DNA from 3 places in the Chitinophaga varians genome. Region 3 is predicted to be linked to each of the others. Evidence: riboswitches for the same ligand, from Rfam matches in the RefSeq annotation. Region 3 holds a riboswitch; each other region holds the start of a gene.

Region 1 (2,266 bases), 1.4 Mb from region 3:
TCCATGATCAGCAGGGCGACGTCTGCATCTTCCAGTGCGGATTTTACCGCACCCATCATTTTCTCGTGCAGTTTGTATTTCGGGTCGATGATACCCGGGGTGTCCGAGAATACGATCTGGTAACCGGGTTCGGTGATGACACCGGTGATACGGTGCCTGGTGGTTTGCACTTTGGGTGATATAATAGCGAGCTTTTCGCCGATGATGGCGTTGAGCAAGGTACTTTTCCCCGCATTGGGCTTACCGAATATGTTTACAAAACCTGCTTTGTGCATGACTATCTAATAAAGGCTGTGCTGCTTTTTCTCTACTCAAACTTACGGAAATAAAAAAAGCCGAATTTCTTCGGCTCTTTCTGGTCTCTTTACCAGCGCTGATGCGCTCTTTTGTAGCGAGGAGCGGATTCGAACCACTGACCTTCGGGTTATGAGCCCGACGAGCTACCTCTGCTCTACCTCGCAATGAGGGTGCAAAGATAGTATTAATTTCATTCGCACCAAAACTTTTTTCAAAGAAAATGAAAAAGCCAACCATAACCGGTTGGCTTTCATATTGGAATGCATGTCTTTTTTAGAAGGGCAGATCATCGGCGGGTTGTTCTTCCACCAGTTCCTGTTCCGGAACGGCCGGGACCTCTACAGGAGCGGGACGGCGTCTGTCGTCATCCTTACGGCTGAGCAGTTGCAGGTGGTACACCCGGAGCCTTAAGGCCGCGGCAGGCTGATCGGTGCGGGAAATATACCCTTCCACCCTGGGGCCGCCTTCCACGTACACCAGCGTTCCCTGGTGCAGGTGCGCGGCCATGGTTTCCCGTCCCCACAGGGAGCAGTCCACCCAGGTGGTCCGTTCTTCCAGTACCCCGTCACGGTTCCGGAAACGCTCGTTAACGGCCACCGGAAAATTGAGCACCACGTTGCCGTTCACTTCTTTCCTGACAACATCCCGGCCCAGATAGCCGATAAACTGAAGTTTCATCATCTCATAAAGATTTAATGGTTAAAAATTAAATACAAGATGATTGAGAGAAGTGTAACAGGAAATTAAGCAATTTTTTGTTTCACACAGGAGAAGAGCGCAAAGTATTTTTCCTTCACGTAAAAGCCCCGGCAGAAAAGCAAAACCGCAAAAGATGTTTTTTTGTGCTACCTTTGTGGCTTCGCAAGGAGATCAACCGTTCCGCCGCGATTTATGGGGTGCCTTACTTTTCAGGCTGAGATCACACCCACAGAACCTGGACCAGGTAATGCTGGTTAGGAATTTAAAAAAACGAAAACAGACATACTAGAAATGAAACAGCTGATGTTGCTGGTGCTGCTGTCTATGGCAGGCACTTTACATGCACAATCCCTGGTTACTGGTACCGTTACCAGCAAAACCAACGGTAGGCCACTGGAAGGCGTTACCATATCTGTGAATCAAACCGGCGCCTTAACAGACCGGCAGGGACACTTCTCTGTCCATCTCCCTAAAAAAGGAAGTTATATACTACAAGCCAGCTATATCGGCTACAAATCATACACCACAACAATACAATCCGCCAATAATACACAGGTGGCAGACATCGTTCTCGAAGAAACCGGTCTGCTGGTGAAACCGGTAGAGATCAGCAGTCTCCGTGCCGGTAAAAACGCGCCGTTCGTCAACAGCACGCTCACTGCCGCCGATATCAAAAAAGGCAACCTCGGCCAGGACCTGCCACAGCTGCTGGACCAGCAGCCCGGCGTAGTCACCAATTCTGACGCAGGCACCGGTATCGGCTATACGGGCATGCGCGTACGCGGCTCTGATATCACCCGCATCAACGTGACCGTCAACGGTATCCCCATCAACGACGCGGAATCGCAAGGCACCTTCTTTGTGAACATGCCCGACTTCGCCTCTTCTGTCAGCAGCATCGAACTGCAACGCGGCGTAGGCACGTCCACCAACGGCGCCGCCGCCTTCGGAGCCACGCTCAACCTCAGTACCAACGAATACCGCGAGAAAGCCTATGGCGAAATCAGCAGCAGCTACGGTTCGTTCAACAGCTGGAAAAACACCGTCAAAGCCGGTTCCGGCCTCATCAACGACCACTTCACCATCGACGCGCGCCTCTCTAAAATCTCCTCCGACGGATATATAGACCGCGCCACCTCCGATCTCCGCTCGTTCTACACCTCCGCGGCCTACATTTCGCGGAAAACAGCCATCCGCCTCAACGTTTTTTCCGGTAAAGAAAAAACCTACCAGGCGTGGAACGGCGTGCCGGAAGCACTGCTCAAAACAA
Region 2 (2,266 bases), on a different contig from region 3:
TTTCAACGTTGTTCATCAAGACGGAAAGACACTTTACAGATTGCCCCATAAGTGGTGATCTTACCATCCTTTACGTGTACCTTGAAGTCCTTCACAAATACAGAATCTACATTATGGATGGTTTTGCTTACTTCCTGCACGGCATTCTGCACAGCGTCTTCAAAACCTTTTTCGGAGGAGGCGATCACCTCGATTACTTTAACGATAGCCATAAGAAAAGTTTTAAATGATGAAAAAATAGGGCGTGTATATTAAAACAAACTGCCTACCGGTTTGGTTAACCCCGGCACCGTGGCGGATTACAGCAGGCATAAAGACAAAGCGGGCAGGCAATATTTCCCCCGGAACGCTACCCGGAATGTGCAATCCCCGCTACAGTAAAAGGTTGTGCCGGTAAAGGTTTTCATTGAAAATCAATCGGTTTCCGGAAGGTATGTTCGCTGGCATGGTCCTTTCATTATAGTAAGCAGATGTTTCTGAAAAGGGGTGGTTTGGTAAAACAACACCTGAGATTATACCCTTACAACCTGAACTGGGTAATACCAGCGTAGGAAAGCAGGAAACACCAGAAAGGCACTGGAGAACCCGGCGCCTTTCTTTTTTTGCATACACCTACTAGATAAGTTGTCATTTTGTCACCAAACCGTTTATTATCAATCCTTTAATCCTGCAATTTTTTCATTTCCGTATAGTATTATGTGTTATATTAGCTGACAAACACTACGGCAGGCTTTTTGTTATAATCCCAGCTCAGTCATGCATATCAGGAAAAGATGAATGTCCCGTTTGTAAACACTTATTTTCACACTATGCTACCATAAATAGGTTTAACCCTGATTTGTGCAGTATCCGTGAGGATTATACACCATAACCAACGAATGAACAACTACCAGCATTATTCCTTTGACCTCTGGTTAACCTTGATCAGATCTAATCCTTCCTATAAACGGGAACGGACGAAATTCTTTTTTGATCATTTTAATCCCCGGCAAAAATCACTCGAAGAAGTGGAACGTATCTTCCGCAGGATTGACCTGTTGGCCAATGCCATCAACGAAAAAACAGGTGGCAATCTAGATACCGACACCCTTCATCTGATGGTGATCAGCGAGATCAATGACCATCAGTACGACTTTGGGTCGATTGACCTGGCAGCACTGTACAACGAAATGGAAGCCCTGGTGTTCCGGCACCGGCCGGTCGTGTATTGCTCCGCCACCGTGGACGTGCTGCGTACGTTGCATCAGCGGCAGGACTGTACCCTCAGCTTATTGAGCAATACTGCTTTCATTAAAGGGCGTACCCTGAGGAAGATACTGGAGGAGCTGGAACTGGGCCGGTACCTGCATTTCCAGCTGTATTCGGATGAAACAGGCATGTCCAAGCCCAATCCCGGTATGTTCCGGCTCATGCTCGATTCCATTGCCACTACCAGGAACGGGGCGGCCGTCCTGCCCCAACAGATCATACATATAGGCGATAACGTAAAGTCTGATATCCGGGGCGCCACCAGGGCCGGCATTCATTCGTTACTGGTCAATTCCAACAATCAATGTATTTCAAGCCTGCTTAACTGATGACGACGACATACTCCCTCCATAAAATCACTGACACCAGCCAGTTCGGATTTTGTCCGGATGATTACAGCCGTTTTAAATTCGGTGATGACCTGGTAGCTGAAAGGTTCGGCGCCACACTGGCTGACGGGTTTATTGAACAGCACCTGAAAGGCCGCACTATCCCACAACTGGTGGTGGTGTCCAGCCCCTATGCGTTCATTCCCACCGCTACGTTCTCCATGAAGAACCACTTCGTGTTCCGGCTCAACCGCTGGCTGGCGGCCAACGGGCACCCTGTCACTCAGGAAACGAAAGTACACCGCACCATCACCTATAAGGAAGATTACGGGGAACTGGACGCCGAACAGCGGCTGAAACTGATTGGCAACGATTCGTTTCATATCGACCGGGAATTTCTGGCAGGCAAAACCATCGTGTTCCTGGACGATATCCGTATCACCGGCGGCCATGAACGCATGATCCTCAAAATGGTGGACACCTACGGCCTCTCCAACGAGATGTACCTGCTGTATTATGCGGAATTGCAGAACAACAGCATTCATCCCAACATCGAGAACCATCTGAACTATCATTTTGTCAAATCGATCTTCCACCTGGAGAAAATCATCCGGGACGAGCGGTTTGCCATCAATACCCGTATCGTAAAATATATTCTCAACTACGATTTCGATTCATTTTGTATTTTC
Region 3 (2,266 bases):
GATGCCGGTTGTTCGTTTAGCCGTTAACGGTATATAGCGCAGCAATACGCCGGCGTGGATGGTGAAGTAGTCAACTCCTTGTTCGGCCTGTTCAATCAGTGTGTCGCGGAAAATTTCCCAGGTGAGGTCTTCTGCTTTGCCGTTTACTTTTTCGAGTGCCTGGTAGATGGGTACGGTACCGATGGGCACGGGTGAGTTGCGGATAATCCATTCTCTGGTTTCATGGATGTTTTTGCCGGTGCTGAGGTCCATGATGGTGTCTGCGCCCCAGCGGCAGGACCATACGGCTTTTTCCACTTCTTCTTCGATGCTGGAGGTAACAGCGGAGTTGCCGATGTTGGCATTGATTTTCACGAGGAAATTGCGGCCGATGATCATGGGCTCACTTTCCGGGTGGTTGATATTGGCTGGTATGATAGCGCGTCCGGCGGCTATTTCCTGGCGTACGAATTCGGGCGTGATCTGTTTTTTAGGAATGTTGGCGCCCATGCTGTTGCCCGGATGCTGGTGCCAGAGCGGGCTGTTTTCCTGGTAGTATTTTTCTGCGTATTGATTTTCGCGGATGGCGATATATTCCATTTCCGGCGTGATGATTCCCTGTTGTGCATAGTAGAGCTGGGTCACATTCCGGCCGGGCAGTGCGCGCAATGGTTGGGCGGTGATGCTCATGCCTGGCATGTTGTCGCCTGTTTGTTGCAGCTGCCGTACATAAGGGCTGGTATACTGCGGTAGTTGTTCCACGTCTCCCCTGCCGGTGATCCAGGATTCACGCAGCCTGGGCAGGCCGCGGGTAACGTCTATGTCGATGGACGGGTCGGTATATGGGCCGCTGGTGTCATATACCACTACCGGTTCATTGGGCACGGCATCGCCTTTGCGGCCGTGAATACGGGTGTCTGTCAGTGTTATTTGCCGCATGGCGACTTTTACAGGATGGATAGTCCCGCTGACATATATTTTTTCTGAGGCGGGAAAGGGCGTGCGGCTGATGGCCACGGGTTGTTTTTGCATGAGAAAGGATTTTGTGGACATGAGAATATCGTTCCGTTATGCATATATAACGGTAATGGTTAAACGAAATAAGGAAACCGAACTATCCGCCCTGAGTGGCGCGGATGATCGTGATACTGTCTGACGGCTGCAATGGCTGGTCATTCCACGAGTTTCGCGGGACCACCTGGTCGTTGACCGCAACAGCAATACCTTTTTGGGCGGAGAGTTGAATAAACTGTAAGAGCGCAGCAATGGTTATTCCTTGCTGCACCGCATAAAGTTTATTGTTTACAAGCACTTCCATGCGTGTTGGAATTTAAGTGAAACAATAAACTTTAAGGATGTGGAAGATGAGAAAGTTCAGTTACTTTTCCCTACGGCAGTATGAGCTGCTTCAGGTACTGAGGGTATCATCTCAGCTTATCCCGGGTACGGGATAAACACCCCTAAAGTGAGGGATAAAAGTAAGAAAAAAATAATAATTGCAGGAGGATAATTTTCCGGGCGACGGATGGCTGTGGCAATCATACCCCAAAAAAGAATCCGGATAAATAGCTTTTAATAACGTAAACGGTTATACGAAATATGTGGGTGTTGAGCGATATCCGATATGATTTAGTATGTATGACTGGCCGTGATAAGCTAACGATGTTGAAAAGAATAAGGAGGAGCGCACAGCCTGATTGACGGTGGGGTTAAAAAATATCTTTCGCATATACCGGTAATTCGTAATTTAGTTTCATGTTAATAAAACAGTTACCGTCACTATTGCCATTATTATTGTTATTGGTAGCGTGTAAGTCAAAGAAAGCACCTGTGCCGGAAGAGGCAGCGCACGACAGCAGCCTGGTAGTGGTTACAGACAGCAGCAATGCCGGCGTTACCGACAGCATCGCTGCTGTAACTGATACGCTGCGGGTGGACACAGCTAAGCTCATAGGGAAATGGATACAGCCTGTAGCAGGGCTGGACAAGGAGATGCAGGGGTTTCAGCTGCGCAGGAACGGTACTGCAAAGTCTATCAACATGTATACGCTGGTATATGAAAAATGGGCGTTGAACAATGACACGCTGTTTTTATGGAGCCATTCGGAAGGCGTAAAGGATACGGCTGCCGTTATAGACACCACCATTATCAGGGAGCTGTCCGACACATCACTGGTGCTGTTTCCGTTGAAGGCAGCGGAGGGGTATACAGACCGGTATCGCCGGAGCCGCTAGTCATGTCTTTAGTTATACATTTGCCAGAGTCCTACCAGGCAGGCTACTACAG

Evidence for each region. A riboswitch is a leader RNA that binds a small molecule or an ion and turns the genes downstream of it on or off. The one in region 3 is predicted to bind thiamine pyrophosphate.
Region 1: another riboswitch for thiamine pyrophosphate. It lies ahead of HGH92_RS05170 (TonB-dependent receptor); the one in region 3 lies ahead of thiS (sulfur carrier protein ThiS).
Region 2: another riboswitch for thiamine pyrophosphate. It lies ahead of HGH92_RS24135 (HAD family hydrolase); the one in region 3 lies ahead of thiS (sulfur carrier protein ThiS).

The regions. Positions count from the first base shown of each region.
Region 1 is NZ_JABAIA010000001.1:1,278,850-1,281,115, forward strand. It holds gene era (GTPase Era) at 1-275, opposite strand, end outside; tRNA gene HGH92_RS05160 (tRNA-Met) at 390-461, opposite strand; gene HGH92_RS05165 (single-stranded DNA-binding protein) at 571-978, opposite strand; TPP riboswitch at 1,180-1,275, shown strand; gene HGH92_RS05170 (TonB-dependent receptor) at 1,288-2,266, shown strand, end outside.
Region 2 is NZ_JABAIA010000003.1:118,695-120,960, reverse strand. It holds gene HGH92_RS24140 (dodecin family protein) at 3-212, opposite strand; TPP riboswitch at 472-571, shown strand; gene HGH92_RS24135 (HAD family hydrolase) at 921-1,577, shown strand; gene HGH92_RS24130 (phosphoribosyltransferase family protein) at 1,577-2,266, shown strand, end outside.
Region 3 is NZ_JABAIA010000001.1:2,679,077-2,681,342, reverse strand. It holds gene thiC (phosphomethylpyrimidine synthase ThiC) at 1-1,011, opposite strand, end outside; gene thiS (sulfur carrier protein ThiS) at 1,094-1,297, opposite strand; TPP riboswitch at 1,348-1,451, opposite strand; gene HGH92_RS10875 (lipocalin family protein) at 1,735-2,214, shown strand; gene HGH92_RS10870 (hypothetical protein) at 2,223-2,266, opposite strand, start outside.